Regions from separate parts of the Sporosarcina sp. SAFN-015 genome, predicted to be linked through region 2. Evidence: riboswitches for the same ligand, from Rfam matches in the RefSeq annotation. Region 2 holds a riboswitch; each other region holds the start of a gene.

Region 1 (10,890 bases), on a different contig from region 2:
TGGGCTATTTATGAGGGCGTCCAAGCGGATATTTTTGATCATTTATTTGCCATTGCAGGGGAATTTGGACTCCGCGTGTTCCAAAACCCGGCAGGAAGCGATTTAAAAGCATTGGCCCGAGGAGTACAGAATGAATGAATCGTTTGAATTGTTTCGGTGCCTGTGCAACGAACAATTCAGATAATACAATACAATTGCATAAGATAAATGAAGAAGCCAACCAAATCAAGACTTGGTTGGCTTCTATGCTTATTATTATAAGAGACAATGAATTGTCATAAATGTGTGGTGCACAGGCACCGCATTAGTTTTAATTTATATTAATTTCGCCGTGGGGCATACGGTTTAGGCAGGGAATAATGATATCCCCTGTTAGTATGGGATGCATTGCTTATTCAGTTTTAGTTTTAGTTTGTTGCTATCTTATTTTTTAAGCAATCCGAAAAATGAGTTGTATGCTGTGACAACTTGGTTGTAGTATCCAACGAGTTTGTCCCAAACTGTTGTTTGAACATCTTCTGTAACTGTTTCTTCAGGAGCTTCTTCTTCAGTAGCAGGTTCTTCCACTACATCTTCACCGTCACCGGGTACTTCTGTTGCATTTTCTTCATCAGCCGGAGCATCAGTAGCTTCTTCTTCGTCAGCAGGAGCGTCGGTAGCTTCCTCTTCGTCAGCAGGAGCGTCGGTAGCTTCCTCTTCGTCAGCTGGCGCATCAGTAGCTTCTTCTTCATCAGCTGGTGCATCCGTAGCTTCCTCTTCATCTACAGGTGTATCTGTAGTTTCTTCCTTGTCAGCAGGTACTTCTTCTGCTTCTTCACCTGGCAAGACAATCCCAAGATGATTTTGGATAGCAAGATTGTAGTAGTCAATCAAACTTACATAATTTTGTAAGATGGATTTGTACTCATTTACTTGCTCGTCTGTTATAATAGAATCGGTTGATTGGTCAGTTGGCGTAGTATCTTCATTGATATTTTCGTCAGCTGGCTTTTCTGTTTCTTTGGCATCTTCTTCTACAGGTGCATCCGTAGCTTCTTCATCTTCAGTTGGAGTATCTACGGCTTCCTCTTCGTCAGCAGGAGCGTCCGTAACATCCTCTTCATCTGCAGGAGTCTCTACAGCTTCCTCTTCATCAGCTGGTAGCTCAACAGTTTCGTCTTCCTCAACTGGAGCGTCCGTAGCTTCCTCTTCATCCGCCGGAGCATCAACAGTTTCTTCTTCATCCGCCGGAGCGTCTACAGCTTCTTCATCGTCAGCTGGAGTATCTACAGCTTCTTCTTCATCCGCCGGAGCGTCTACAGCTTCTTCATCGTCAGCTGGAGTATCCACAGCTTCTTCTTCATCAGCAGGAGCATCTACAGCTTCTTCTTCATCAGCCGGAGCGTCTACAGCTTCTTCTTCATCAACTGGAGCGTCTACAGCCTCTTCATCGTCAACTGGAGTATCAGTAGCTTCTTCATCGTCAGCTGGAGTGTCAACAGCTTCTTCATCGTTATTAGGTATATCTGTTGTATCATCGTCATCTGTAGAATCATCATCACCTGGTTCAGCGGCTACAAAGTTTTTATTGGCAATTGTACGCATGAATTGTCCTTTTTCAGGTGAGCCCGGAATAGTTGTTGCGTAATGGGAAACCTTTTCACCGTGGTTATTAAACTCTTTTTCGCCATTTTCAGCTGCAAAAGCTGAACCGCCTGCTCCAAAAATAGCAGCAGTTAGCATTGATGTCGACATGACAAACGGTAAAATCTTCTTTTTCGTGTTCTTCTCATTACGATTCGTTTCGTTAACCAAGAATGATCAAACTCCCTTTTCATAAATTTTTTTTGACTTGCTTACTAGATAATGAAGCGAAATAACACTCATTCTTTCAAGTCGTTATGTACATCCGCCTCCTTCTCAAGTAAAAAGTATAGGGATCGTTTTTTACTATTCTCTCAAAACTTCCAACCGAATAGTGTAGCAGTGTCCCTTCTGCACATGACTAACAATAACAAAAGAAAATAACAGTGGTGTGACAACCAATTAACAAGTATTCATGGAAATATTAACCGTTGTAATAATATAAATACGTGTGAAAAGACTAAAAAGAGGGTTAAACCTAATTAATTCGACCCTCATTATCCAAATTATTCCTATCTGAAAAACGTTAACAACATGCTATGCGTCTGCGATATATTACTTTGTAAATACATTTTCGAATGGACTAAATGGTCTAGCGTTGTTTATTTCCAAATATTACAGCCGGGTTAATCAATGATGTCACAACCTTGCGAAACTACTAAACTATGTTATAGTGGAGATGAAAACTGAAAAGAGTTAACCACTGGGGGAGTCTTTGTGAAAGACTGAGACGTGTATCGATACGCGGACCCTTCGAACCTGATCTTGCTCATACCAGCGTAGGGAAGTGGATCGCACATCTTCCAAAGGTTATCTTACGCCGATTTGCGAGCCGCTTCTTCAACGATTGTGTTGAGTGAAGCGGCTTTTTTGGTTTTCCAAAACAAAAGAGGAGTGGTTGGAATGACGTTTTGTGAAGAGGTACGGAAGGAATGCAACGATGTTTGGGAGGCAAGCTTTCATCACCCGTTCATCGCAGCACTTGCTGAAGGGACATTGCCTGAAGAGGTGTTCAAACATTATGTTCTGCAAGACTCCTATTATTTGAAGCATTTTGCGAAAGTGCATGCGATGGCAGCTGTACAGGCAACGGATTTATTGACGGTGCAACGGTTTGCGCAACATGCGGATGGAACTTGCGGGGCGGAAATTTCATTGCATGAAGGCTTCTTTGGAATGTTGGGCGTTACAGATGAGGATATTGAAAAATTCGAGCCGGCGCCGACGGCATATGCGTACACGTCGCATTTATACCGGGCGGCGTTGGAAGGTGACTTGGCCGCTACATTATCCGCATTATTGCCATGTTATTGGCTGTATTACGAAATAGGCGAGCGGTTGAAGGACGCGAAACCGAATCATCCGATTTATGACAAATGGATTGCTACGTACAGCTCTGAATGGTTCGAACAGGCAACCCGTGAACAGATCGACCGTTTGAATAAACTGACCGAACAACTTCCAAAGCAAAGACGTGAACAATTGAAAGCTCATTTCATTAAGAGTACCCACTATGAATTGCAGTTTTGGGAAATGGCATGGACGAAGCAAAAATGGTCACTTGAAACAAACGAGGTACATGTATGACAGACCAATTACCATTGTTGGATGAACTGCGTCAGCAAAACCCGTTAGTGCATTGCATTACGAATCATGTCGTTTCAAACTTTCAAGCGAACGGCCTGTTGGCATTGGGGGCTTCTCCCATCATGGCGGATGCAATCGAGGAGGCGGCGGAAGTATCTGCCATTTCCTCGTGTACATTGCTTAATATTGGAACGTTGGACAGTTCGGCTGTTGAATCAATGATCGCTGCCGGAAAAAGCGCTTCCTTTAAAGGTAAGCCCCTCGTACTGGATCCTGTCGGAGCAGGAGCGACTGCTTTCCGAAAACGGACGGTCGCTAAACTTCTAAAGGAATTGGATATTACACTCATCCGCGGAAATGCAGGTGAAATTGCATCCATCGCGGGTGTTGAATGGAAAGCGAGAGGCGTCGATGCGGGTGTCGGTTCGGCAAATATTGCCGAGGCTGCTAAAGAGGTGGCCAGCCGCCATCGTTGTCTCGTTGCGGTAAGCGGTGAGACTGACATCGTGACGGATGGTGAAAAAATAATCCGTATAACAGGAGGGCATTTGCTCATGACGCGAATTACGGGCATGGGTTGTCTGTTAAGTGCTGTGTCCGCCGCTTTTCTTTCGGTCGGTAAGGATGCGCCGATTGATATAGTTGCATATAGTCTTGCGTTTTACAAAAAAGCGGGTGAATTGGCGGCAAAGCAAGCTTCTGGCCCAGGAGATTTTGCTGTTCATTTCCTAAATGCTTTACACCAATTGGACGGTGAAGCAATCAACTTCGATCACCATTGTTTTATAGAGGAGGTTGTCAAATGACTTCGGTTGCACTCACAATTGCAGGCTCGGACAGTGGAGGCGGGGCAGGCATCCAGGCGGATTTGAAAACATTCCAGGAACTTGGGGCGTTCGGAACGTCCGCATTGACGGCCGTAACCGCTCAAAATACGTTAGGTGTCCATGCGGTCCAGCCGATAGAGACGGAAATTGTCATTGCCCAAATTGAAGCGGTGCTAACTGATTTCACAGTCGGAGCTGCCAAAACCGGGATGCTGTTCTCTGCAGAAATTATTGAAGCGGTTGCCGATACATTGAATCGTCACGAGCGAATCCCTTTAGTCATTGATCCCGTGATGATAGCGAAAGGCGGTGCTTCGCTTCTTCAGCATTCAGCGATTGCAGCATTGAAAGAGCACCTCATTCCAACAGCGACACTCTTGACGCCCAATATTCCTGAAGCGGAAGTGTTGACGGGAATGACGATCGTTTCAATGAAAGACATGGAGAATGCCGCAAATCAACTGCTCCAGATGGGAGCTGGAGCCGTACTGCTGAAAGGGGGGCACCGGGTAGATACTCCTTATGCAGAGGATTTATTCATGTCAGCGAACGGCGAAAGCTTTCTTATGAGAAGCAAGCGGATCGATACGAAAGACACGCATGGCACGGGATGTACTTTCGCTGCAGCCATTACGGCAGAGCTTGCGAAAGGGATGCCAATGAATGAAGCAGTTGTTACCGCAAAATACTTTATCCATGCAGCAATTGAAGAGGGGCTATCCATTGGCAATGGACACGGGCCGACAAACCATACGGCGTTTCGGAATCGGGGCAATGCTGAACGGAAGGAAGTCGAATTGATTGAGAAACGTTGACGTTACGCTTTACTTCATAATGGGTTCGACGAATGCTGAGAATCCGCTCTCCGTATTGGAAGACGCTTTAAAAGGCGGAATCACTTGTTTTCAGCTCCGTGAAAAGGGGGCACACGCACTTGTCGGGAAGGAGAAGAAAGCATTCGCGCAAAGTTGCCAGCAGTTATGTGCACAATATGGCGTGCCGTTCATCGTGAATGATGATGTCGATCTTGCCCTAGAAATTGACGCGGATGGCGTCCATGTCGGGCAGGACGATGCTGAGGCGCGATTTGTCCGAAAAAGGATTGGGCCCGGAAAGATATTGGGGGTTTCCGTCCATACAATAGAAGAAACAGAAGCGGCTATGTCAGCGGGAGCGGATTATGTCGGCATGGGGCCTGTATATCCGACGAAATCGAAAGACGATGCGAAACCGGTTGCTGGCACAGCGATGATCGAAGAAGTCGCAAAGTTACATCCTGATTTGCCGATTGTCGGAATTGGTGGCATTACGTCATTCAATGCCGAGCCGGTCTTCAAGGCAGGCGCAAATGGCATATCTGTCATTTCAGCGATTGCTTCATCTACTAATCCTGAAAAGGCGGTGCGCCTTCTAAAGGAAGCTTCATTAAATTGGAGTCGTGAAAGGAGCGTGTTGTGATGAGTACGCGAAAGCTTGTCTTGATGACTGTATTCACGGCGATTGCGGTGGCGGGATCCGCATTCGTCTCTTTTCCTGCAGGGATTGCACGCGCCTATCCGATCCAACATGCAGTCAATGTCATCGCCGCAATCCTGCTAGGACCGATTCCCGCCGTCATCATTGCTTTCATGACCGGATTGGTTCGCATATTGACAGGCACTGGGTCATTGCTCGCTTTTCCGGGAGGGATGATCGGCGCGGCACTTGCCGGGCTGCTGTATAAGCAGTCGGGGCGAGCATGGTTGGCAGCAATTGGAGAAATCATCGGGACCGGTATTATCGCGTCGTTGTTTGCGGTTCCATATGCGGCTGTCCTTATGGGCACGACCGTCACCGCATTCTTCTTCATGCCCCCTTTTCTCGTTTCAAGCGTAAGCGGGGCAGTAATCGGCGTCGTTGTTGCGGTTCGGCTGCAAAGCATGCCTGTGGGCAAGAGGTTGCAGAGTTTCTAAGGTTATACGTTTTCCATTATCATTCTCGTCGCGTTCATCAAAATGATATCAAAACAAAAAGCGTCAACCCCAATCAATTGGGTTGACGCTTTATTAGTATTTTGTATTAATGCTGGCTTTTCAACCATTGCATTGCTACGTTTGCGTGTAATGCAGCACCGTATTTAAAGATGTCCTCATTTTGTTTCATGCGAGGGTTGTGAACAGGAGCTTCGCCTTCTTTCCCTGTACCTAACACAACAAAGGCAGACGGTACTTGTTGGGAGATATAGGAGAAATCTTCTGAACCGCTTAATACCCCGTTATCGAGAATGTTATCTGCCCCGACCACATCTTTAAGGAAAGGGGCGATTGCGTCGATGAAATCAGGATTGTTGTACGTCGTTGGTGTATGGAATTCTGTTATGCTGTATTCACCGCGCCATGCTTTTACGACATGGTCGATCATTTCAGGAATCCTTTCACATAAATGATCCCGGGTTTTTTGATCATAACTGCGCATATTTCCGCTTAATACCGCTTTTTCTGGGATGACATTCGTCACAGTGCCGCCATTCATGGCACCGATTGAAAATGTAACACTTTGACTAGGATCCGCTTCACGTGTGAATAATAGATTTAAACTTGTATATAACTGATTCATAATCATATTGGCATCAATCGTTTTATGGGGCTGCGAGCTATGACCGCCATATCCTTTAATATCCACAATATACGTATCCATTGCCTGTGATAGTGTTCCTTTGCTAACTGAAAGCGTGCCAGCTTCCTGGTCCGGCATAATATGAATGCCGAACGCGGCATCCACTTTCGGGTTTTCCAATGCGCCGTCATCGATCATTAGCTTCGAACCGTATCCCCATTCTTCTCCTGGTTGGAAAAACAACTTAACCGTCCCTTTTAAGTCGGCTTCATGATTCTTTAAAATTTGGGCAGCTCCTAAAAGCATAGCAACATGTGAATCATGGCCGCAGGCATGCATGAGGCCGGGCTTTTCAGATTTGAATTCCGACTCCACTTCTTCTTGAATAGGCAGGGCATCCATATCGGCACGAAGAAGGATACAAGGGGAACCTTCACCGATTGTTGCTACAATACCTGTGCAATTTGCCTGATCGCCAAATCCAGCCCTTACATACTTTTCCCTAATCTCGGGCGGCACGACACCACATTGCTTGTGGGTAATTCCCATCTCATCAAGGCGTTGCTGAATATATTTTTGTGTATTTGGCAAATCAAACCCGATTTCCGGATGTTGATGCAAATATCGGCGATCTTTAACAATCTGTTCTTCGTATTTTTTTGCTTCTTCCACAATGTTCATCATTCAAACATCTCCTTCTTATTACGAGATTTCAAGCTGGCCCTAACCCCATATAATGAGCAATGACGATTAAAATAAAGGCAGCAAAATGTAGCAACATAAATAATTTAAATGAGAATTTCACCCAATCGGCATAATTCACATTGGACATTCCAAGCGCAGCCATTAACCCTCCGGAAGTTGGCCATAAATAGTTCGTAAAGCCATCCCCGAATTGATATACGACAACCATGACTTGTTGATTGATCCCTAATATTTTTCCGAGCGGCCCCATGATCGGCATTAAAATCATTGCTTTTCCACTTCCGGAAACGACAAAGAAATTGAAGAAAATGACCACTAAGAAAAGAATCAATAACGTAATTATGGATCCAGTGTGGCTTAATAAGCCTGATAACGAATGGACAGCTGTATCAATGATTTGGGCTTGGTCCATCAAAATCATGACAGATCGAGCAAAACCAATCGCTAATCCTGTTGGGAGAAGTCTTGCTGCCCCCTCACCGAATGTGACTGCTGCTTCACTTGGGCTAAGTCTTAAAATGATGACTAAGAATACAGCATAAATCGCGTAGACTGCTGACAACTGTGGCATACCCCAACCGAGTTGGATGGCACCAAAGGCACTTCCTACTAAAACACCAACCAACCCTAATAATGCAATCTTTTTAGGTAATGTAAATTCCTCTTCTTCATATTCCGCAGATTGGGTGTTTTGCAGTTGTTCTGCATACTCTTCCATTACAATACTCTTCGTAGGATCCGCTTTTGTTTTATTCGCATATCGAAGAATATAAACAGCAGAGATGACGACAAAGATGAGTAAAGATATGATCCGGAATCCGAGCCCGGAATAGATCGGCAATCCTACAATCGATTGACTGACACCTGTCGTATAGAAGTTCACGACACCTGCTGTAAAGCCAATCGCCAAACCAACTGTTGACGTAGCGAAGGCCGTAATTCGGTCATATCCCATCCCCATCACTACAGCCATTGCCAGCGGAATGAATGGGATTCCTCCTTCTCCGAAACCGATTGTTCCCATAATGGCAAACAACGTGAGCAATGCGAGGATGATTAGTTTTTCTTTTCCACCGGCAACCCGCAATAATTTGTGAATACCTGCAGCAATGGCTCCGGACTTTTCAAGAATATAAAGCGCACCACTTGCAAATAAAAGCATCACAATGATATCAGCAGATTGTACAACCCCGTTATGTAAAGCCGAGAAAAAGTCCATAAATCCAATTGACTTGGATTGATCAACATACTTGAATACTTCTGTGTTCAGTTCGGTAATACCTGTTTCCGGATTCACTGTTCGTTCATATTGTCCACTTGGTACGATCCAAGATAAGGCGACCACTAGCAGCATCACTAGTAAGAACATAATATAAACGTGAGGGAAGTTGATCCCTTTTCTTTTTTCACCCTTTGCCATCTCAATTCCTCCCAATCTCTCTGTCTATCAAAGTCTTACAATTCAGCTAGCCCCTTAAATAGCTCGACGCCCGATTCAATCAGTTCATCACGGAAGTCATATTCATGGGTATGAACATTCGGGTAATCTTCTCCGTTGCCAATAAAGCAATAAGCACCCTTTGTGAGCTTTGTGAAATGTCCGAAGTCTTCGGATCCGCGAAATGCCTCTTCCAATTCAACTACATCAATTCCTTTTTCTTTTGCAAGGAAGCGGATTTTATCAGCGCTTTCTTTATGGTTTATCGTTTCTGGAAATTCATCATTATATTCGAAACTCACTTTTAAGCCATGTTCTTCTGATTGAGATATTGCAAAGTTTTCAAGAGCTTCTTGGAGTCGATCCAGCTCTTCTTCGTATAATGCACGAAGCGTCATACGAATAACGCCTTTAGAAGCGGCAAGGCCAAAAGCTTTTTCCCCTACATCGATTTGTACAACCGTACAAAGGACAAGGCCCTTATGTTTTTCCGGTACGATGAACTCAGGAATTTTTTTGACGATATTAGCAATTGCTAGTGAAGGGTTAATGCCGTCTTCGGGTTGACTTGCATGGGCAGGAGTCCCCTCCATACGTATGGTCATGCCTTTTGATGCGCATAGCATTGTGCCATCCATAATCCCCACAGCTTTGTATGGCAAACCACTCATATTGTGGTAGGCAAATATTTCATCTATTTTGTTGTCGGTAATGAAGTCAACACATTGGATTGCGCCATCTCCTGTTTCTTCAGCAGGTTGGAAGAGGCAAAAAATATTTTTATCAGCTCCGTTTTGATCAATTTCAAGCGCAAATGCTGCGAGAGTTGCGGAATGTCCATCATGCCCGCATTTATGTGCTTTTCCTTCGAATTCTGAGGCCCACGGGAGGTCGATGACTTCATCCATCGGAAGAGCGTCAAAATCTGCCCGGAAAGCAATATTAGGCTTATTTTTTCCTGCTCGATAAACGGCATAAAACCAATTCCCTTTATCGACAATTTCAAAATTGGATGTATGCGTTTTCAAAAAGTCTAGTAAATATTGTTTTGTCCATACTTCCTCGTTGGAAAGTTCAGGATGCCGATGAAGTTCATGACGAAGGTTCTTTGCTAATTCAAAATTTCGACTCTTCAATTTGTGAATTCTCCCATCTATCTGTTTTGAATAATTTTGTATATTATATATTGTACATTATATTTATGTGGATTCAATAAAAAAATTCTGTCAGCGACAGAATTTTTTTAGGTATTGAAAATTATAGAGGGATGAGCTCTGCTTTATCTACATTCCAATGGACTTCTTTCATGAAACGCTCTAATTCAGCTGTTTTGCCATTTCGAAACAGTTCCATCATTTTTCTATGTTCGTTATTTGTTTGTGTCAATCGTTTTGCAGTTAACTCGGGATTATCCGTTCCATCGAAAGTTTTTAAAAATTTCTTTTCCAATTGAAGTAATAGGGTTACGAGGCTTTTATTGGGACAAACTGATAGGTAGACATTATGAAAGGATTCTTGCATTTTATGATACATCGAAAAATTTCCCGTTTGAATGGCCAAATCTATACTTTCAATATAGAATTCCATTTCACGCAAATGCTTTTCAGTCAATAAAGGGGTAGAGAGTGAAGCGGCTAGACCATCCAATGCGCCGATAATAAAAAAGGTTTCTTTTGCTTCTTCCTTTGTAAGCTCTTTTATGACAAAACCTTTGCGCGGGATATTTTCCAACAAACCTTCGGAGGAAAGTTGGATAAGCGCCTCTCTAACTGGTGTTCTGCTTACCTTTAAAGCCTCGCTGATTGCATTTTCATTCACTTTGCGATTAGAGAGTAATGTCCCATTGTTAATTTGATCGACGATATAGTTATATACATGGTCCTTTAGCGATAAATAATTATTCATGTAATTACCTCAGTATCTTTTTACAGTCTATTATATATATAGCCTTCTGAAAACTCAATTTCACATAAACTATTAACTCTTGCAGCCCCAGTTTTAAGCTTTCGCCTTCCGATAACTGTCATAGATTTCAATTACAGCAGTCACGATAATGACTGTGATGACAGTCCATACCGCCCAATCGATGAAATTATTGACCGATGACATATTGAT
Region 2 (10,890 bases):
AATTGCGGATGCACAAAAGGCTAGCGGAAAAGCGTTGAGCAATTACAGAAAAATGATGATGGCAGATCGTTTCAGCTGGTCAGTCGTTGCTGCTCCCTCAAAGGCTTGGGCTGCAAAAATGTTCCCTGAGTTGGATGAATCCGAACAAGTTCCAGCACTATGGGAGGCTATTTTTAAGGCGGTTCGGGCAGATCAGGAAGATGCTGTCGGAGCATGGAAGGAACTAGACCGCAATTTGAATGAAAAAGCCGATTACTTGAATAAAAAGGCGTATGCGAAACTTCATTACAAAGCACCTGGTACAGACTTGACGATTGAACTGCCGAAAGGGCATATTTGGTGCGGAGGAGGGAGTGTCAATGTTGACGGCAACGCGTTCATGGCAAATATGCCGACCGAAGAAGTGTTCACAGTCCCTCATAAAGATGGTGTAAACGGTTACGTAAAGAACACGAAACCTTTAAGCTACGGTGGAAATATTATCGATGATTTCACAATAACTTTTGCAAATGGCCGAATTACCGAAATGAAAGCTGGCCAAGGCGAAGAAGTCCTGCAACGTCTCGTTGATACGGATGAAGGGGCTAAACATTTAGGCGAAGTCGCTCTCGTTCCACACGCTTCCCCAATTTCAGAATCAGGATTATTATTCTACAACACACTTTTCGATGAAAACGCATCGAATCACCTAGCAATCGGGAGTGCATACTCCTTCTGTCTTGAAGGTGGTAAAACGATGTCTTCGGATGAATTGGAAAAACGTGGACTCAATCAAAGTATTACACACGTCGACTTCATGATTGGATCTGCAGATATGGATATAGATGGAGTTTTGGAGGATGGAACTGTCGAGCCTGTATTCCGTAATGGAAGCTGGGCATTCTGATTTTAGACACAATTACTTAAAACATTTCAATCTCCTCTTTAATTATTGCAGGATTATAGTATAATGAGATGTATAATAAATATTCATTGTAGAGAGGGGTCTCATCATGGGCTTGATGTATACTACAGTTATTGGATATGCTATCGTCCTTGGTATAGCAGCATTATTTACAATGCATTATCTTGGGAAAGCTCTCAATTCCGCCGATGCAGAAACAATCGATCCAAAACCGGAAGTAAAATAAAACAAAGGGTTGCCACTTGGCAGCTCTTTTCTTTTTCTGTACTATTTACTATGAGTCGAATCAATATTCACACCTAAGATGCCGGATCAAGAGAACTATTTTAGTTAAAGAAAACTTAATTAGAAAACGGAGGTCGCTATATGACTGTCTTATCTGAAATCATTGCGTACAATAAAGAATTCGTCAACGAAAAGAAATACGAGGAATACACCACTACAAAATTCCCTGATAAAAAAATTGTAATTTTGACTTGCATGGACACAAGACTTATAGAGCTTCTGCCGAAAGCTATGAATTTGCGAAATGGCGATGCTAAAATCATTAAAAGCGCTGGAGCGATCGTTACTCATCCATTTGGCAGCGTCATGAGAAGCATCCTTATTTCTCTTTATGAATTGAAGGCGGAAGAAGTATATATAATCGCCCATCATGACTGCGGGATGAGCTCCATAGATACAGACCAGATGATTGAAAAAATGGTCGCACGCGGCGTAGACAAAAATCTATTTAAAACGTTAAAGTACTCTGGAGTCGATATGAAAGATTGGCTGCGCGGATTCAGTGATGTTACTGAGAGCGTGAAACGAAGCGTGGACCAAGTGCGTAATCACCCACTTATGGATCGCAAAGTTCCTGTCCATGGCCTTGTCGCACATCCTGACACCGGATTATTGGATGTCATTATTGACGGATATGAAGCAATCGACGAAAAATGACATTAGATTTCCCGGGAAATGACAAAAGCGGAGGGCGCTCGCTAAGCTGTGACAGGCATTAGGTAGATGCGCGAAAAGGCGCTCTTTGCCGTGCAGCGTAGCTGACTTATGACCCGAGCAGCTAGCACCCGAAGCTGGATGGGGTAATATGACAAAAACCGATTCTTCGTTAGAAGAATCGGCTTTTTATTTTAGCTGTTAGTTTCCGCCAGGCGGCCTTACCCTTTCAATAATCATCTGCTAAGCTTGCGTACATATAATGATCTTCCCAAAAACCATTAATGTACAATAACTTTCTCAGCAATCCTTCTCGGACAAAGCCTGCATTCTCCAGCACTTTCACCGAACCGGCATTCCGCGGAGAAACAAAAGCTTCGACTCGATGCAATGAAACTGTTTCGAATGCAAACTTCTTAACAATCTTCACCGCTTCAGTTGCAAGCCCTCTGCCTGTTTCCCGTTCGTCGATAGAATAACCGACGAAACCGCTTGAGAAAGGCAGTCGCTTTATGCTGTATAATGAGATGTGACCGATTAACCTGCTTGTTTCGGCGTCAAAAATCCCAAAATTGTATTCGCGCCGATCTCTCATTTGATAAATGGATTCCCTTATCTTATCCCGCTGGACAGAAACCGTATAATAGCTCGATTCGTGACGAGGCTCAAAAACAGTCCAGTACTCTCGATTCGCTTTGAGCAGCTCGGTGAATATTGCTGCATCGTCTTCTGTCAATATACGTAAATAACAAGTTCGCCCTTCAAGCAGAATCAATGCGTCTTCACCTTTCTTCGGAAGCTATTTTCAAAAACTCTTCTACATCTTTCACACATAATGCCACACCTTTTGCCCAGAACTCTTCTTTTGTAATATCTTCTCCAAGATGCTTCATCGCAAGATCTTCAACAGACATGACAGCTGTATCACGCAACAGCGCCATATACTTCTGTTCAAATGATTCGCCTTCTGCAATTGCTTTCGCATAAATACTCAATGAGAACAAGTATCCGAAAGTATATGGGAAGTTATAAAATGGTGTTCCCGTAATATAGAAATGCAGTTTCGAAGCCCAGAAATGCGGATGTACAGTATCAAGAGCGCCAGCGTATGCCTCTTTTTGCGCCTCTGCCATTAATTCATTCAATCTTGCAGCAGGGACAACTCCGTTTTTCCTTTCCTCATAGAAACGCGTTTCGAAAAGAAAACGTGCATGTATATTCATGAAGAATGCCACACTGCGCTGAATTTTATCCTCCAGCAATGCTAGTTTTTCCTCTTGCGTTTCTGCAGCTTTGACAGAAGCGTCCGCAACGATCATTTCCGCAAATGTGGAAGCTGTCTCCGCAACCCCCATCGCATATTGACGGTTCATGTAATGAACAGGACGCAAAGCGTATGAATGGAACGCATGGCCGAGTTCATGTGCCAACGTCGCAACATTGGACATAGAGCCGCTATACGTCATGAAAATACGAGACTGTTCAGAAACTGGCATTCCCGTACAGAAACCTCCTGGACGCTTATTCGCACGGTCTTCCGCTTCAATCCAGCTATCTTCAAATGCTTTCCTTGAAAACGACTCCAATTCAGGACCAAATTTACCGAAATGCTCCAAAATAAATTCAGCGCCTTCTTGGTAAGACATCTCCTTCGTGGATGACGTGACCGGTGCATCTAAATCATACCAATTCATATTTTCATTTCCTAATAGTTCGGCTTTCCGCTTTAAATATTGTGCAAAAGGTCCTTTATTTGCGCTGATTGCACCCCACATTGCATCTAGTGTTTCTTGGCTCATCCGATTTTTCATAAGGGGTTCCTTCAAAACAGAATCCCATCCACGTTTTTCATAGACAGCCAAACGGAAGCCCGCCAAGTGGTTTAATGTGGACGCGAAGAAATCCTCTTTCGTTTCCCAAGCTTCTTCTAGTTTTTCAAATGCTTCCTTGCGCACGCTAACATCTGCATGGGAACTTAAGTTATTCGCCTGTCCTACGGAAAGCTTCTTTTCTTCCCCATCTACTGTCATTTCTATTGTAATGTCTCCTACGAGCTGATCATATAGTTGTCCCCAACCTTGGTACCCATCGACACTTAATGCCGTAATGAGGCTTTCTTCTTCCTCAGATAGTTTCAATTGAACTTCTTCGCGCCATTCTTGTAGAATAAAATCGAATTGAGACAATTGTTCAGTCGCAAGTAATTCTTTCCAAATGGATTCTTCCGTCTTTGCAACGACTTGTTTGATTTTTAGCACTGCCGTCTGGAATCGTGCTCCTAAAGTACCTACTTCTGCTTGTAGAATGAGCGCCTTTTTATCTTTCGTATTCGCAGCAAGGAAGCAACCGATAACAGCGCCAGCTTCTCTTAAATTTTTTGCAGTGTTTTTGATTTCATCAATTACGTGAAGAATTTTACCTGCTTCATCGACGGATGTTGGTGTTTGTGTAGCGGATGCAAGACTTTCCAACTCACCAATCTGTTGTTTCACCGCATCCAAATGCGTACGAAGCTCCTCTGAATCGCTTCCGCCTTTAAAAAATACATCTAAATCCCATACTTGTGAATACGTTTTTGTAGTAGTCAATGAATGATCCCCCTAATGATTTAGAAAATTTTAATAAAAACATGTTTTTATTATACCATGAATCTTCGGGATTCGAAATATTAGATTTGTGACGGAAATTTCATACTTTCCTTCGCACTAATTCACATTCCTATGTATACTGTTCAGAGGGAGGATGTACTATGTCTAAAATACTTCTGATGACCCTGTCACTATGTACAGTCATAATATTGAATGTAATCGCAAGCTTTTTCTCTTTGAATGGAAATACAACAGGAGAGATTACAAATCGGCTGCCGATGCTTTTTTTGCCGGCCGACTATGTACTTGTCGTCTGTTGGTTGATCTATATGGCGCTCTTTTTCTGGATCTTCAAATTCAATAAGACTTTCCACGAGATGAGCTCCGCGCATCAAAACCGCTTCACTTTCCTTTTCGTATTAAGTAGCCTTCTTCATATTGCTTGGATTTTCCTTTGGCATTTCGAATTGTTTACTGGCACTTTAATTGCGAAAATTGCTCTACTTATTGTGTTGCTCATTTTTTACGGAAGTTTCCCGAAACGGGATAACCTACTTACTGGAAGAGCTCCGATCAGTTTGCTCACTGGATGGATTTTCATTACGACTATTGAGAATGTCAGTTATTTTCTTATGATTCACGGCTGGTCAGGATTGGGATTAAGCGATCCGTTATGGACGGTCATCTTTTTAACGATTTCCACAGCGTTCGCTTTACATTTTATGTACCATTACAAGGATTATGTAATGAATCTCGTTTTTGTTTGGGTCTTTATCGGGATTGCTGTCCGAAACGGGATAGAGGAGCTATTCATCTCCGCAGCAGCTATCTTCTTATCCGCAGTCATCATCACTTGTATCTTTCTGTTTTCGGGAAGACGTGTGGAACAATAAAAACAGAGTAGGCGCATGAATTTCTCATACGCCTACTCCTTTTTTATGTCCTTTGAATAAGTCTAGGTGCGGATGTAAATAAAATGACCGCTACGATTGCGCACAAGATGATGGATGGAATCATATAGGTTGCATTATATCCTAAAGAAAATAACCAAGCGGGCTTATCACCGGCGGCATCAGCGAAAAATACCATTCCGGCAATGAAGTGGGCTAAAAATCTAAAAAGGCCCCCTAGAACCGTCCCCACAGCAATTGCCGCAGCCATTGAACCTTTGCGCCCAGCCAATTTACTTTTAATCAACCAACCATGTGTAGACGCCGCCAATCCAACTAGTGTGTAGGCAAAAAAATAGTCCAAAGCACCTTGCACTGGATGGATGATATAACCTCCTATTACCGCTTGAAGAAGACCTGTAATAAACCCAGTCAACAATCCTCCAGCAAGCCCCCAACGGTATGCCATCAAGATAATCGGCAACATCGATAAGGTAATGGAACCGCCTTGTGGCATTTTGAATAACGTTAAATTATCCAAGACAAATGATAAAGCTCCTAAAATAGCAACCTCCAACAATAACTGAAGTCTTTTACGATCCAATTGAAACTCCTCCTCTTTTTTTGTCGGAGGGATACGGAATGAAGAAAACGCGGTTTTCTGCTTCGACCTGAGGGCAGTATAAATTAGTTTACAGAAAGCCAATCAAGGTAACGAATAGTAACATAGAGCCACTTTTCCTATACAACAAAAAACGACATCCCGGATAGAACCGAGACATCGATATATGTCAGTTTCCATCCACATCCCTACGCAAGCATGAACTTACAGGTTCGAAGGGTCAGGACAAAACGTCCAATCTCAGCCAATACAGGCACCCCTTGTGGTCGTGTAATTCAATTGTCGTCTCCATTGTATATGTTACAGTAGTTATAAGCAAGATGATATTGTAAACTACTTATTAGAATTGCGGGAGGTAAGCCTATGACCAATAATAAACTACTATCGGCTCTCTGTTATTTCAGCATCTTTTTTTCACCGCTATTATTGCCCGCGATTGTCTATTTCGTCACGGACGATCATGACGTGAAGGGACATGCGAAGCGTTCACTCATATCACATCTTATACCCGTAGTGCTTCTCATAGCTGGCTTTATTCTCTTTACGTTTTCAATGGTTTCGTATGAATCAAGAATGCATACAATGTTAACAGGGCAATTTGATTTTTGGGGACTTGCCCCTTTCCTGTTCATGCTCATCTATGGTCTGCTATTTTTGATTGTCGTCATTTGGAACGTTTATCAAGGTGTAAAAGTGTTGAAATAAACGCATACGTTTCTTGAGAATCGAATAATTATGTTATAATTAGCTGGAAAAGTACGTTTCGAGGAAGGGACCTGTAAATCATGATTGTAAAAAACAACGAAGAGATCGAGGCACTGAAAAAAATCGGCCGCATCGTCGCAGAAGTGCGGGAAGCGATGAAAGCTGCCACAGTGCCAGGCATTACGACGAAAGAGATTGATGAAATCGGAGGACGACTTCTTGCTGAGCGCGGAGCTGTCTCCGCGCCGATTGACCAATATGAATTCCCTGGGTATACATGTATCAGTGTCAATCACGAAGTAGCCCACGGCATCCCTGGATCACGCGTCATTCAAGATGGCGATCTCGTCAACATCGATGTTTCCGCATCATATGGCGGGTACTTTGCAGATACAGGCATTTCATTCGTCGTCGGCACGAATGATGAGAAGAAGCAACAGCTTTGCGACGTAGCGAAACTCGCTTTTGACCGCGCAATGACAAAAGTGAAAGCAGGCTCAAGGTTGAACCAGATCGGGAAGGCAGTCGAGCGGGAAGCTAAGGATAACGGCCTGAAAGTTATAAAGAACTTGACCGGGCACGGGATTGGAACATCGCTGCACGAAGAGCCGCAACATATACTTAACTATTATGATGCTTGGGATAAAACGTTGATGCAGGAAGGTATGGTTTTAGCGGTTGAGCCATTCATTTCCGAGAAAGCTGAGCATATTATTGAGCTCGGAGACGGATGGACATTCGTAACGCCTGATAAATCCCTCGTCGCTCAAATTGAACATACAATCATCGTCACAAAAGATGAACCGATCATACTTACACAGCTATAAGAACAAAGGAGACTGTCCGGAAAGTCGATGAATCGACTTTCTGACAGTCTCTTTTTGTAGGGAGAGGTTTTATGATCACTCACCGGGATTTATGAGCGCTCGCCAGGATTTATGATCACTCACCACGATTTATGATCACTTGCACTAATTAAAAGGGCTATCCAGAAAGTCGTTAAAACTGACTTTCTGGATAGCCTCCTTTTATCTTTTCTTCTTAACGTCTTTCTGACCGCCTACTGTCTTCGAATTCCCTTCGGTCAGCTTTCCTTTATACCAGACTTTTTGGACAGGCTTGAACCCTTTCGTCAGCTTCTTGTACGTCCGTTCTTCAGGATACGATAGCAATGTAAGCACTTCGCCATCCTCCCCGGCACGTCCTGTCCGACCGGAGCGATGCAAATACTGCTCGGTCGTATGGGGGACGTCGACATGGATGACGTGGGTCAGTCCTTGTATATCCAGTCCTCTTGCAGCCAAATCCGTCGCAATCAATATTCGGATATCGCCCTTTCGGAAGCTTTCCAGTGTCTCCTGCCTTTCGAACTTTGTCATTGAGGAATATAGAACCGCAACAGGTGCCTCATTATATTGCAACTTCATTTCCTTCATTCGAAGCTGATCGACATTATTCATAAAAGCGAGCGCCCTTATGGCTGGCAGATGCGACAGTCCTCGAAGAAGGTCTGTCTTATCTCGTGCATCCGTCTTGATGAATGAATGGACTACTTTGCCCGACAACGGCATATCATCGACAGAGACATGCAACCGGACAGGCTCATCCAATAGGTTCTTAGCGACAAGTTCAATTTCATTCGTAATTGTTGCTGATACGACAGCGACTTGACGTTCAGGATGTGCCGCTTCGATTAAATCTTTCACAATGACGCGGTAATCCCGTGATAACAACTGATCACCTTCGTCCAAAATGATATACCGAATATCATGCATTTTTAAACGCTTCGCTTTAACAAGTTCCACGAGGCGTCCCGGAGTTCCGACAACAATCGTCGGCTTCTTTTTCAATCGTTCAACTTGCCGCTGCATATTCGCGCCGCCGATCAACTGGGTGACTGTAATATCCGTGCCTTCCACCCATTCACGGATGACATTGACGATTTGCATCGACAATTCCTGGGAAGGAGCTATAATCAACGCCTGTGTCTGCATTTTCTTCCCGTCCACTTGCTGAAGAATCGGCAAAACATATGCAAGCGTCTTCCCTGTCCCGGTTGGTGATTCCGCCACTACGTCCCGGCCGTTTAATAATTCCGGTATCATTTGCGATTGAATCGGTGTTTCTCTTTCAAATTTCCATTTCTTTTTAATACTATCGTCCATTTTTTCCAAGAAGGACATTCTCATCCCCGCTTTCACTGTTCCTTATCTTATAATGAACCGGATTTGCATTTCTTTCAAGTGTTCAAGGCTTTCTTCTTGCTTTTGTCGCCTGTTCATATGCATAGGCATAGCCGATTAATTCCGGCTCGGAATACGCTTTGCCGCATATTGTAATGCAAAAAGGCTCGCCTTCCTTCGTGAAGGATGATGGAACCGTAATGGCCGGGTACCCAGCTGCGGCGCTAAAACTGCAGCCATGATCCTGCGGGAACACAAGCATATCAATCTTATGTTCGTCAAAAGCCCGATCTAGAGCTAATTCTCCAGCCAGATGGCGGTTTCTCAAAAATGCCTCAATATATTCCGGCTCGGTCAACGTTCCGCTCGTCCGATCTACTTTTTCCAACATCACTTGACCGAATTCCAGCGTTTCTTCTGCATGTTCCTTATTGAATTGAATGATATCGGATAACGTACGGATTGGGTTCGTCGCTGGCGTTTTTCCAAGATACTCATTCAATGCCGCTTTGAATTCATACAGGAGGACGTCATAGCCTAAATCGTCTTCCATCGTCCCTAAATCGATATGGTCGATAATTTCTGCACCTAATGATTCAAAATGTTGGAGCGCTTCCTCGAACTTTTCTTTCCTCTCCGTCGAAATCTCCCTTACAAAAATGGATCTGGCAATGCCAATTCTTTTGCCTGCAAGCGAAGTTGCGTCACATATGGAGAGCCAATCTATTCCATTGAAACGCTCTGCTTTCCTAGTGACTGGATCAGTTTCATCGTAGCCGACCATCAAGCCGAATGTAATAGCCGCGTCTTCTACAGTTCGAGCGAATGGCCCTGGTGTGTCTTGGGTGAATGAAAGCGGGATGATGCCGCTTCTGCTGATCGCCCCAACAGTTGGCTTAATGCCTACAAGAGCGTTTTGAACTGCAGGGTTGATGATTGATCCGCTCGTTTCAGTTCCAATGGAGACTGCCGACATATTGGCTGCAACAGCTGCTGCGGATCCGGAACTCGACCCTCCCACATCAAAAAGCCCATAAGGATTGTTCACTTGTCCACCACGGGAGCTCCATCCATTCCGCATGCGGTCCGACATGAAATTCGCCCATTCCGTCATATTCGTCTTGCCTAAAATGACTGCGCCAGCTTCCCTCAGCTTTTTCACTAAAAATGCATCTTCCCCAGCATAATGGTTTTTCATCGCTATCGAGCCGCAGCTTGTATGCATCCCGTCTCCCGTATCCATATTGTCTTTTAACAGAACCGGAATGCCATGCAACAATGACCGCACAATTCCACGATGACGTTCCTCGTCAAGTGCACGAGCGATATGGACAGCTTGTGGATTCAGTTCGAGGACTGCATTGATATTCCTATTTTTCTCTGAAATTGTCTTCATGTACATGACGGTCAGTTCTTCGGCCGTGAGTTGACCGGAAGACATTTTTTCCTGCATTTGCCGAATAGTCGCTTCTTCTAACCATTCATGCTGTAAATCATCTAATTTCCTGTTCATGCAAATCCCCCCGTAGTCATCACTCTATCCTCATTGTATACTGTTTCATCAATTCATATAAAGATAGTTCATATAATTGTTTTCCGTTAATTTTAAAGACGCCATCATTAACAAGATTTTCGATTATTTTATCCCTTTTGGTTTCTAGTTCGGGATTTTCTTTCTTTCTCATGGTGTTTGTTCCTCCTAGATAGTTGCCTAACATCTATTCCTCTTCCATGAAAACTGTAAACCATGAAGAAATAACCAAAAAATCCCCGAGGTGCTAAGCACTCGGGGAGTAATCATGACCATTTATTATTTTTATATTTGCGGTAGTAATTGACTTGTCTCATGAAAAGATAAAGTTTACGTTTAAAGCTTTTATCTCTTTTGTAGAACAGCGGGTTGGCGTATTTGCCTGCCCGTAACAGCTGGTCGACCTCTTTTCGGATTTTGGCATTGTCGACAAACTTCCGTAAAACGGCTTTCGGAACGACTGTGAAAAGGAATTTTTCATCTAATAATGTCAATGGTTTTTCAACACCGTAGATGAGGTCATCAACA
Region 3 (10,890 bases), on a different contig from region 2:
TTATTTGGACCAACTTTGCATGTTCCGGAATCGAGATGTGCTGCCCATTCCCTTGTGTCATCCGCAGTGTCGCGAAGGGGACGAATCGAAAGCCCAGCCTCCACAGCATTAGATGCATCGACAATAAAAAAGCCTTGTGGAAACTGTTCCGAAATTGGCATCCACAATGGGAAACGATGCTTTGCATCCATCTCTACCTTTTCCACAATCGTATCAGGAATGGCGATTGTCTCAATTCCTTGTTCAGCAATTAATTCATCAATGAACGCTTCGAATGAAACGGGTTCAGAAGCAGCGTTAAAAGTCCCTGTTTTCTTCCCCTCAATCATGGTTACTATCCACTTTGCCAAATCACGAACATCAATCCATTGTACTTTCCTGTCTCCTCCCGGAATGGCAATTGGCCCTTCCTCTACAGTTCGCAAAGCCCAATATGTGAATCTATCCGTTGGATCATGCGGACCTACGATAATGCAAGGTCTAACAATTAGGGCCTTTTCGCCAAATCCATCCTTTACTTCATTTTCGCACATTACCTTTAGCGGACCGTACGTTGCACCCGTCACTTCGTCCGTGTTGACAGTATGTGTAAATATCGAGCCATTCTCATTTACATCGCCTTTTGAGTAATCATCATAAACTGAAATCGTTGAAATAAATGTATAATGATCACTCTTTTCTTTCAGTGCCTCAATAACAGGTTTTACATCATTCGGCGTATAACCGCTTGTATCAATGACAGCATCCCAATGTTCGAGGGCAGCCTGATCCATATTTATGCGACGATCCCCAATAATGCGACGACACGCTGGAAATAAATCAGGATTTGTTTTTCCTCGATTGAATAGAACTACTTCATGTCCTTTTAGTAGTAATTGCTCAACAATATGACGACCGACAAACGATGTTCCGCCAATAACTAATAATTTCAATTGATAACCTCCCCATGTATTCTGAATAGAAATGGCATCTAACAAGTACTTGTTCTCTATTCCGCGGCACAATTCCTTCAACTTTCAAAAAAATGCTAGAAATTCTACACTTCAACAGCCACTTGCCAAAAATCGTTTATATTGTTGGAATACAGGAATAGTAGAAAAGAGTGATGAATATAGTTCGAGAAAGGAGGATTCGATGAAGTTAACTAGCAAACGAGTATGGTTGAATACAGTAATCGTTCTTACATACATCTTGATGATTGTCACTAATGTATTGGCGAACGTTTTACCCATTAACGGGCAAACAACGGGTGAAATTTCAGCGAAATACAGTAATTTATTTGCCCCTGCAGGCTTTACATTTTCAATCTGGAGCGTCATATATGTCTTATTAGGATTACATGTCTTATACCAACTCGGTTTCTTTCATAAAAAGCTAAAACCTTCTACAGCCCGTCTGTTAACACAAGTCGGCATCTACTTTTCAATTTCTTCAATTCTTAATACCCTTTGGATACTTGCATGGCATTATGAAAAACTATTCTTATCCGTCATCACTATGATCGGGCTGCTTCTTTGCCTAATCAACATCAACAAATTGACCGCAGAGGCTTCCCTCTCTTTAAAAGAGAGTTTTTTTATCAAACTTCCCTTTAGTGTCTATTTTGGCTGGATAACAGTTGCGACCATTGCCAACATTACAGCTTTCCTCGTCTCGATCAGATGGGATGGATTTGGGTTATCTGAAGTGACATGGACTATACTTATCCTGATTATCGGAACAATCATTAGTGTCACAACAATGCTTCGCTTACACAACCCTGCATATGGTTTGGCTGTATTATGGGCTTATTTCGGTATCTACTCTAAACATACATCAGAAACCGGATTCAACAACCAATACCCCACCATAATATGGACTGTCATTATTTGCATGATTGTTCTATCTCTCACGATCATCCTTGTCGCCGTGGGAAATCGAAGACAGCCCAAAACTAACGTGTAGTAACTATTACTTGAATGGTGTATGTCCCTCCTATGTGGAATTCTCTATCCCTTTGCACTACACGCTTCCTGCAGAAGGTGCGAAACGCACTAACAAAGAGTAACCAAAAGTATGTAAAAAAAGAACGAATGCAATATTGCATTCGTTCCTTTTATTTACTCGAAACCGCAAGTCGTATCGCCATCCGTACTGCTGTTGCAGGGTTCGCCGTTTGGTTTACATCACCTACAAAAAACAGATCTTTCTCGGGATAATAAAAAGCAAAGGAACCTGTCGAGCCCGAATGTCCGATCAATTCCCCCTTACCAGTAAAAAGCATTGTAAATCCACCTAATGGGATTCTCATATAGCCGCCACCATATTGAATGGGATAAAAGCTGATTTGTAACTTCTTATACATCTCCAATTGGTTGAAGATTTCTTGATTAAATAAATCTCCTCCAAAAAACGCTTTAATAAAGACCATCATTTCGCGGGCAGTGGTAATTGCCCCTCCACTCGCTCGACAGCTTTTAATGTATTTCGGAAGGGAAAGCGCATTATTTTTAAAATAAATACTGGGAATAAAATCATCCTCATCTATAGGTAAATATGTTTTCTCAAGCTTCAATGGTTCAAAAATGAAAGATTTATAGACATCTTCCAATGAAGAATTCGTAAGGGACTCAATAATCTGGCCTAAAATATCAAAATTGATATCCGCATAATGTGATCTATTTAATGTGTCAGGTGCAAAGTGTGGTTTCATCTCTTTCGTAAACGCTATTATTTCGTCAATTGTGATGTTCATATCTTCCTGAAGTACACGTTTTCGAAGATTATTTTTACCTTCTTCAGATACATCCGGTAACCCGCTTGTCTGAAACAGCAAATGAGCGATGGTCAATTTTGCGGTATACTCCTGTCCTTTATAGAGATGGAGCCCACTAAGTTTCTCTTTATCAAAAAAACGTGTCACTTTATCATCTAATGAGAGTTTCCCTTGCTCCAGCAAAATTAAAATGCATGTAGTTGTAAACAGCTTCGTAATACTTGCCATGAGCAATGGCGCATCTATGCTCTTGCCCCCATACTCATTTTTGTATGAAAAATCCCCATTTCCATTTTGGATAAATAGTACAGACTCATGTATATGCTTTGATTTCACGACTCGGCTAAAGATCTCATCGTATTTTTTAGTCACCATCAGTTCCTAACCTCCCTTCTTGCAGACTATTTGATTATATTAGTTGATGTCTATTTGCATGCAGGAAAAGAGGCTTCCCAAAAGTTTAACTAACTAAATGAGAAGCCTTCAATTGTGTTGGACAATGGACCGTCGAAGTACGCCACAAGTCTATTTAGTGAAATGAAAGACTTGCTTGCCACAACAATCGGAGACACAAAAATGGCACGTGAATTCTACGGAATTCATAGGGCCGTATCTGGACGTATATTGAATGTTGATATGTGGAATTGGAAAGGGTTGATTATACTGAAAAACCAACGGAATTTCTGGGGCTATAGACGGAATCCAAAGGGCAGCGTTATTGAATCGCTCCCCTTTTCATGATCTTTTATTATGTTAGCCCTAAATGTCTACGTAATGTATGTCCTTCATAATATTTTTTGAAAAGACCTCTCTTTTGCAGCTCCGGTACTATGAATTCAACAAAGTCTTCTAAACTACTCGGCAATGTGGGAGGCATAAGATTAAATCCATCGGCTACCCCTGCTTTAAACCAAAGCTCCATCTGATCGACAATCTCTTCAGGTGTGCCGATGAGCGTGAAATGTCCTCCACCAGCATTTAGATACCCCAATAATTCCCTTACTGTTGGGTTTGTATCATGAATAATTTCTATTATCGTCTCATATCGGCCGACCGGTCCAGTAAATTCCTCCACAGGCGGCAATGGTGGAACCTTTTCATCAAGTGCCCAATTGGAGCAGTCTTGCCGAATAAAAATGCTCAGCTGTTTTAATGCCGTGTCAATAGGTAACTGTACATCTAATGCCGCTTTCTTGGCTAAAGCCTCTTCACGACTCTTGCCGACATAGGTGACTAAGCCCGGAAACACTTTAATATATCTGTTGCTATTCTCGCTTTGTTTCATTTGCTCATTGATTTTTTCTCGAAACCTTTTTGCTTGCTTGAAGTTCCACGACACTGAGTAAACTGCATCTGCATGCTTTGCAGCTAATGCAATGCCTTGCTTGGACGCCCCTGCCTGCATTGCGACCGGTTTACCTTGAGGACTTTTCGGCGTAGTGGACGGACCACACACTTTAAAGTAGGTACCTTCGTGATGAAATGGCGTGATGTGTGAAGGATCGATCAATTTTTTCTCTTCACGTTCATGCAGAAACGCTTTGCTATCCCATGAAAGAAATAAATGATTCATTAAAGTAGCAAATTCATCTGCTTTTTCATAGCGTTCATCATGAGACGGCAGCTTATCCATACTATGATTTTGTGCTTCAACATCAGTCATTGAAGTAACAAGATTCCAACCTACACGACCTTTTGTAAGATGGTCTAAACTTAAAAGCTGTCGTGAAGCTGTAAAAGGATTCGAAAAAGTACTTGATATCGTTGGAACTAATCCCACATGGTCTGTCACTTGGGATATGGCTGTTAAATTGATGAGCGGGTCAAACCAAAACGCCGGCATATCACTGCAATCTTTGCCTACAAAAGATTGATTATCTGCAAAGAATACGACGTCAAATAGGCCCTTTTCCGCCAACTTGGCTAAGTTTTGATAATAGGTAATATCACCAATCCGTTCAACACTTGAGTCAGGCATAAGCCACGCAGCTTGGTGGTGTCCGCAGCCATACAGCAAAACACCTAAGTTTAGTTGTTTTGCGTTCATTTCAACCATTTTTCACTCCCCCATTTGTCAGTTCATTGTTAAACCGCCATCGACTGTGATATTCTGCCCTGTAATACCGCTTGCATTGTCTGAAGACAAATATGCGACCATATTCGCTACTTCTTGTGGCGTGGTGACCTTCTTCAGTGGCGTAGAACTTGCAATCAAATCGAATACTTCCGGCGTTGTAACAGCACTGGCGTTAGTTGTTTTCAATAAGCCTCCTGAAACGACATTCGCTTTTATGCCATATGCTCCTAACTCGGCAGCAATATTACGTGTAAAACCGATCAATCCGGCTTTCGCTGTTGTATATTCATGATAAGGAACGACAGGATTCTGAAATAGATTCGTCCCTATATTGATAATACTTCCATTTTGTCGTTCAATAAATTGAGGTATGACACTTTGAATTACGTTATATGCTGCTTTTAAAGTACCATCCAACTGTCTTTGATAGTCATCCCAAGTTAGTTCTGCGAAAGGTTTCTGCTTGATTGGATCAAATTTGAAATCGATTAATGCATTATTCACCACAACATCAATTTGCCCAAAATAGTCAGTTGCCTCTTCTACCATACGATCCACTTCTGTTCGATTGGTTACATCAGCTTGAATGGCAATCGCATACTCCTTTCCAATCTCGGAAACAATCTTGTCGGCTGCCTCTTTGCTCTTATTGTAATTGACGACTACCCGAAATCCTTGGCTTGCCAATGTTCTTACGATCGTTGCCCCTAGTCCTTGACTACTTCCTGTTACCAATACGACTTTACTCATCCTAACCACTCCTGTTCTTATACGTTTTGAATCGGTAAATGGCAGCTAATAAAAAAACGCAACCTTCCAAAAGGAAAGTTGCGTAAAACTATGACGACACACCAAAAAGAAGACAGAGTCATCCCTCTTCGTATGTCCGAGAGTTTACACTTTCCTACGCTAGTTTCAGCTAGATCAGGTTCAAAGGGTTTGAGTCTCTACTCATCTCAGTTAAATAACACCCCTAGTGCATACTATTAAGTTTTTAAAGTTTTTATAAAAGATCATGCTGCCATTTATAATATTTCTATTAGTTTGCACTTTAAACCATATCATATAGTATGATCTATTACAACTGGACCATTTATTTCCTTGGTGCTTGTCCGCCCTTGAGTAACAATGCTTTACTGCTCATGAACGAAATGACAGAGTGATAAATGTAAACCCGATATTTTTGTTTTTGATCCGATATTGACGCCAGTCAAATATCTTTGCCATAGAGACAATGATATACTTAGCGTCACACATTCTGTGTTGCCATCATCTTCAGATGGATGATTTATGCAGAGTAAATTTGTTTTCCGATAAACGCTTTTCTCCGATAGACGCTTAAGACTAAGCCTATTAGAAAGGCATTTATCAGCAATGGTGTAATCCCGTAACTAATAAACGGTAACGGCACGCCTGTTAGTGGTAAGAAGCCAAACACCATTAAAACAGAGTAAATACTCTGGCAACTGTATAATGTTCCTGCTGCGATAACGAGTAACTTACCATATGATTGTGGCATTGTAGTAACAAGCCACAAAATGCGTAGCGCAACAGCGAATATGATACCAATGACTGCGAGTCCTGCAACATAGCCATACGATTGAATAAGCTGTACCAAAGCATAATCAGTGTGGGCTTCAGGAATGTAGTGAAGCCTATCTGCCCCGAACCAGCCAGCCCGTGCAAGTGCTTCATTTAATTGGAGCATCATGTAGCCTGCTGAATCCGCATATAATTCAGGATGTAAAAAAGCTCTGATGCGTACTGTTTGATATGGCTCAAGTAAATAGTGATATGCATAAACACTAAATGCCGCTATCGCTAACCCCATTCCCCCTACTATTAAAAACACAATAAGCTTCGCTTTTCGGTTGAAATAGCTAAAGCTAAACAAAACGGCTACAACTCCCATATATAGTAGCGTTACAGAAAGACTTCCTATCATCATGAATAAGAATATTGGAAGTAGAAATAATCCAGTCAGTTTCCAACCTCTCCATTTGCGTTCAGTGAAAAATCCTGCAAAGGCTACTAATAACAACGGAAGCGCCATCCATGCCTGCAAACGAATTGGACCTATTTTATACATTGCTTCTCCATTAACAAAGATGTTGGGCATAGCCCAGAGAACGATTAATAACAACAGTGCCCCTCTATAAAAGAACATACTATAGCATTGCAGTTTACGATAATCAAAATACATGATGACGGCTATCCCTGCAACGGCTAGTATGATATGAAGGATTTTATTTTTAACAAAGTAATTCGTCATATCTACACCAAATCGATGGCTGAAATCTGTCGTTAAGATTGGTGTAATGCTTACAGCAATCAATAGCAACACTGCGCCAATTAGCCAGAAATCCCATTTTGGCCGGTGAATTTTGTCCATTGATTTTCCGAGCTGTGAAGCAGAGCCCATTTCCTCAATGGCTTTTTGCTCAGCTTCTATTGAAGAGTAGCCTGAATTCACCCAGGCTTGTTTGGATTTCGTCAGATGGTGGTGCAATTCTTCTTCTACATAGCTACGTGCCTCTTTTGAACGGATATAGCTTGTAACTTGCTGTAGAAACTCCTTAATCAACATTCATGCGCACCCCCCAAATTAGTTCCTTAAGAGATAGCTTTTCATGCGCATTGTCTTGCTGTAATCGCTTTTTCCCGAGCTTCGTTAATTGATAGTACTTCACACCACTTTCCCACCTTGCAGAAAGCCAACCGTGCTGCTCGGCTTCATGTAAAACCGAATAAATCATCCCTTCATTATGAACAATTTGCTCGACACCACGGACATGCAGCATTTGCGTTATTTCCGTGCCTGACTTTGATTCTGTGAGCATGGATAGTAATGTTTGTTGTAAGGATAATACTTGTAACTGTTTATGTATTTGCTGTCGATGTTTTGTTTTAAATTCTACTTTATTAAAGACAGTTTGATCGACTGCTTTTTTCAAATTTTTTAAGCGTTCTTCCACTCCTACTCACACTCCAATCGATTCTTCAATAATTGTTTTGCTTTACGCAATCTCGTTTTCACGGTACTTTTGTTTAGCTGCAGGACGTCTGCTATTTCCTTCATCGATTGTTCCTCGTAATAGCATAAATAGATGACTTCACGATATTTCAGCGGTAGTGCGAACACAGTACGTGCTAGTTCTTCATCTTCTTGTTGCCTAATAACTTGCTGCTCGACACAAACTCCACTTTTCACTTGTGCGATTCGATTATCTTCGGTCGCTTCTACATTTTTTGCATACCAGCTTTTCAAATAATCTTTTGTATGATTAATCGCAATGCGCCATAACCAAGTTTTCATTGAAGAATTAAACTGGAATGTCGGCAATGCCCTATAGCACTTTACAAAAATTTCTTGTGTTAAATCTTCCGCAACGGAGAGGTTATGTACGTATTGCATAACAAGCTGTAATATATCTTGACCATAATCAATCATGAGTTCATCAATGATCTTTTCATACGGTAGTAACTTCGTTTGTTCAATTGAATAGCTATCCACTTCATATCCCCCTTCATAACATTAGACGAGTGCCGATTGGCAGAAGTTTTTTTATTTGTAATATATAGCAGTCTATATGAACTTCTAATAATAGCGATAGACAGCCTTTGTATTTAGCATTACCGGGATAATTCTAGAATGGCGGGGTGCCGAAGAACACCAACTTTCCAACAGAGGAACCGACTTCTTGGGCGGAAAATCATATTGCCATTTCGGGGATTATGGGAATTGGTCGCGAGAAAAGCTATTCACTGTGCGGGGATCTCGGCAGTCCTTTTATGATTGAGGAATGGGGATATCCTGATATCGGTGTGGTGATCTGTGATTGCCCTTCAGCCGGTCATGATGTCGTCATGTTAGACTATCGGGCAAGCGGTTCAGATGGCGAACCTGCAGTTGTCCATGTCGATCAGGAAGATGATTATAAGATTACCTTCCTAGCCGCTAATTTCGAGGAGTTTATTAAAGGCTTAGTGAACGATGAACAATATGATACTTCTGAGGAAGATAAAATCGAGGCCATGGGGAAAGTAGCATACGGCAAATTTTCTCCTCTGCTGGAGGAGCTGTGCTCTCGGGTAATCGAATTGGAGCAGGTGGGACAGAAAATCCGCAGCATCTGTACACGGATTGTCGAAGAGAAAGGCCATTTTTCATTTCACGCAGACGAATTATCATATGTCATGTATGACGTACAGTTTTGGTTATATACGAGGGCAAATCCAGACACGAGCCGCGATCAATATGTAGCTGTTTATCCGAGCATCATCGTATTTGGTGATGAATTCGGCCAAGGCGGCTATGCCCCTTCCTTCATTACAGATTGGCTTGATATTCGCATGCAGGAAGGGCGGATTGTACAGGAGAACGGGATGATCCGGTTTACCGATTCCTATGCGGAGGAAGTTATTAATACGTTGCGAGAAGCTTAATCAGGTTCATGGAGAGCTCGCTTTAAAAGCGGGCTCTTACCATTCCGGCTTCTCCACGTACGACATTATTGCATGTTATTGCATTGTTACATAAATCCTTCCTCCGGTTCACCGACAGCAAATCCTAATACTTGTGTCGCTTCCAATTTAAATCTCTCTATCCAGGAATGCCAATCATCATTACTCATCCGCGCATAAAAAGATAATCCGCTTGGTTCAACGGAGGCCGTAATGAAAACATTATCTTCTTCACACCCGAACCAATAAGGAATTCCATCTTTATATCCTTTCCACCCCGGCATACTCTCATATATATTTTTCACTTTATCCCATACATTATCAGGTAGGTAATACCATATATTTAGATTGCAATTTTGAGAGTTGATGTCACTCATTTGCGTCTCTCCTTTAGTAGCCTTTTCCACCGGAACATGACGAAAAGTGTTCGCCCTAAATGCAGCTTGCAGAAAAAATAGTGGACAATGCGTGGTCATAATACTTACCTCTAAATAAATTCTTAGGTAAACAATGTTTCGATCCTTTATCCAACGATAGAGATGACCTGTCCATCTTGATCCTTAATGTACGTTTTAACGACTTGTATGATGAAGTCGTTAGTAGAAGACAAATGAATTTCTCCTTCTATTGGAAGAAGTTTATGCATTAGCTCGTTGACAACTGTTTCATCAAGACGTAAATGGACCGTGCCCTCAACTGTTTCGAATCCAGTCGTTGGAGCAAGCTCCAATGTGACGTTTGCCTCTTTACTTACTAATCTCAAATCTCTACCCTTCAGCAACCGGCCTTGCAACAACTTTCCAACCGTTTCAGCTTGCTTCGCTCCTACTGTGAGCACAGAAGGCTTCTTTTTGAACAACCCTTTCTTACCGGGTTCCCAAGTCAATTGATCCACAAATAAATAACCAGTGCTCGAACCGTCGCGGTCTATGCCGATTTGAACACTTTCCTGAACGGCAGGAACTTGAAGCATCGAAGTTCGGGATAAATCCGTAAGATAACCTGGAATCTGTCCTTTTCCAGCTTCTAGTAGACCAGCTGTATTCCATACTTTCATCGCCTCCAGCTCGTCCTCGGTGATCCCAACCATTTGAAGGAAATCAACGCGTCCGTTAGGCGTATGCAGTATACCTAGCTCTGGATCGGTGATAAAAGCAAGAGCGGTTAACTCCGTATCGGCTCCCAAGCAGATGGGACCATTCGCATCCAAATAATCACCTGAAGCAAAAACGTTGCCGCTGTTAAACACATAGCGCCCCATATTTTGAAGAAGGTTCAAAGCCCATGCAGGAGGCTCTTCCTCATCATCAGTGCGGGACACCCGAAACGAAAGCTCAAACCCGTAGCCGCTATACTCGGCATTTTCCGATTCCTTCTCATAAAGCTCGGAAAAGCCAAACGTAATAATATGCCAATGTGGAGAAGGTGTTTCCGCCTTATACGCGCTAAGGCCATCCAATGGGTCTTGTCCGCCAAGCAAATAAGGAATCGCAGTCCCATAATGCTTCGGTTCCTGATCCCCGTATAATTTCGTTGCCGCTTCTTCAATTGCATCCCAACCTGTTGTGTTCACTTCTTCCGCCATTTGTTTTCC

Evidence for each region. Region 2 has a riboswitch for thiamine pyrophosphate ahead of thiT (energy-coupled thiamine transporter ThiT). Riboswitches for the same ligand answer to the same signal wherever they lie in the genome.
Region 1: another riboswitch for thiamine pyrophosphate. It lies ahead of tenA (thiaminase II); the one in region 2 lies ahead of thiT (energy-coupled thiamine transporter ThiT).
Region 3: another riboswitch for thiamine pyrophosphate. It lies ahead of ACR65H_RS10820 (3-oxoacyl-ACP reductase); the one in region 2 lies ahead of thiT (energy-coupled thiamine transporter ThiT).

The regions. Positions count from the first base shown of each region.
Region 1 covers NZ_JBPFDR010000011.1:20,193-31,082, forward strand. The annotation lists gene ACR65H_RS16615 (mechanosensitive ion channel family protein) at 1-138, shown strand, start outside; gene ACR65H_RS16620 (midas domain-containing protein) at 424-1,794, opposite strand; TPP riboswitch at 2,319-2,426, shown strand; gene tenA (thiaminase II) at 2,527-3,210, shown strand; gene thiM (hydroxyethylthiazole kinase) at 3,207-4,016, shown strand; gene thiD (bifunctional hydroxymethylpyrimidine kinase/phosphomethylpyrimidine kinase) at 4,013-4,852, shown strand; gene thiE (thiamine phosphate synthase) at 4,872-5,495, shown strand; gene thiW (energy coupling factor transporter S component ThiW) at 5,495-5,989, shown strand; gene ACR65H_RS16650 (M20 metallopeptidase family protein) at 6,096-7,316, opposite strand; gene ACR65H_RS16655 (YfcC family protein) at 7,345-8,757, opposite strand; gene ACR65H_RS16660 (M20 metallopeptidase family protein) at 8,793-9,911, opposite strand; gene ACR65H_RS16665 (GntR family transcriptional regulator) at 10,033-10,680, opposite strand; gene ACR65H_RS16670 (HAAS signaling domain-containing protein) at 10,774-10,890, opposite strand, start outside.
Region 2 covers NZ_JBPFDR010000012.1:37,286-48,175, reverse strand. The annotation lists gene ACR65H_RS17150 (aminopeptidase) at 1-886, shown strand, start outside; gene ACR65H_RS17145 (hypothetical protein) at 993-1,130, shown strand; gene ACR65H_RS17140 (beta-class carbonic anhydrase) at 1,271-1,846, shown strand; gene ACR65H_RS17135 (GNAT family N-acetyltransferase) at 2,073-2,618, opposite strand; gene ACR65H_RS17130 (M3 family oligoendopeptidase) at 2,626-4,431, opposite strand; gene ACR65H_RS17125 (TspO-related membrane protein) at 4,593-5,324, shown strand; gene thiT (energy-coupled thiamine transporter ThiT) at 5,368-5,925, opposite strand; TPP riboswitch at 6,112-6,214, opposite strand; gene ACR65H_RS17115 (magnetosome magnetite crystal formation protein family) at 6,307-6,648, shown strand; gene map (type I methionyl aminopeptidase) at 6,729-7,475, shown strand; gene ACR65H_RS17105 (DEAD/DEAH box helicase) at 7,677-8,831, opposite strand; gene ACR65H_RS17100 (amidase family protein) at 8,896-10,344, opposite strand; gene ACR65H_RS17095 (Fur-regulated basic protein FbpA) at 10,364-10,516, opposite strand; gene ACR65H_RS17090 (carboxylate--amine ligase) at 10,629-10,890, opposite strand, start outside.
Region 3 covers NZ_JBPFDR010000005.1:134,736-145,625, forward strand. The annotation lists gene ACR65H_RS10800 (NAD-dependent epimerase/dehydratase family protein) at 1-932, opposite strand, end outside; gene ACR65H_RS10805 (TspO-related membrane protein) at 1,135-1,944, shown strand; gene ACR65H_RS10810 (serine hydrolase domain-containing protein) at 2,096-3,130, opposite strand; gene ACR65H_RS10815 (LLM class flavin-dependent oxidoreductase) at 3,504-4,811, opposite strand; gene ACR65H_RS10820 (3-oxoacyl-ACP reductase) at 4,830-5,582, opposite strand; TPP riboswitch at 5,717-5,817, opposite strand; gene ACR65H_RS10825 (FtsW/RodA/SpoVE family cell cycle protein) at 6,121-7,419, opposite strand; gene ACR65H_RS10830 (helix-turn-helix transcriptional regulator) at 7,409-7,807, opposite strand; gene ACR65H_RS10835 (sigma-70 family RNA polymerase sigma factor) at 7,810-8,346, opposite strand; partial or broken gene ACR65H_RS10840 (SMI1/KNR4 family protein) at 8,484-9,278, shown strand; gene ACR65H_RS10845 (hypothetical protein) at 9,365-9,673, opposite strand; gene ACR65H_RS10850 (suppressor of fused domain protein) at 9,820-10,881, opposite strand.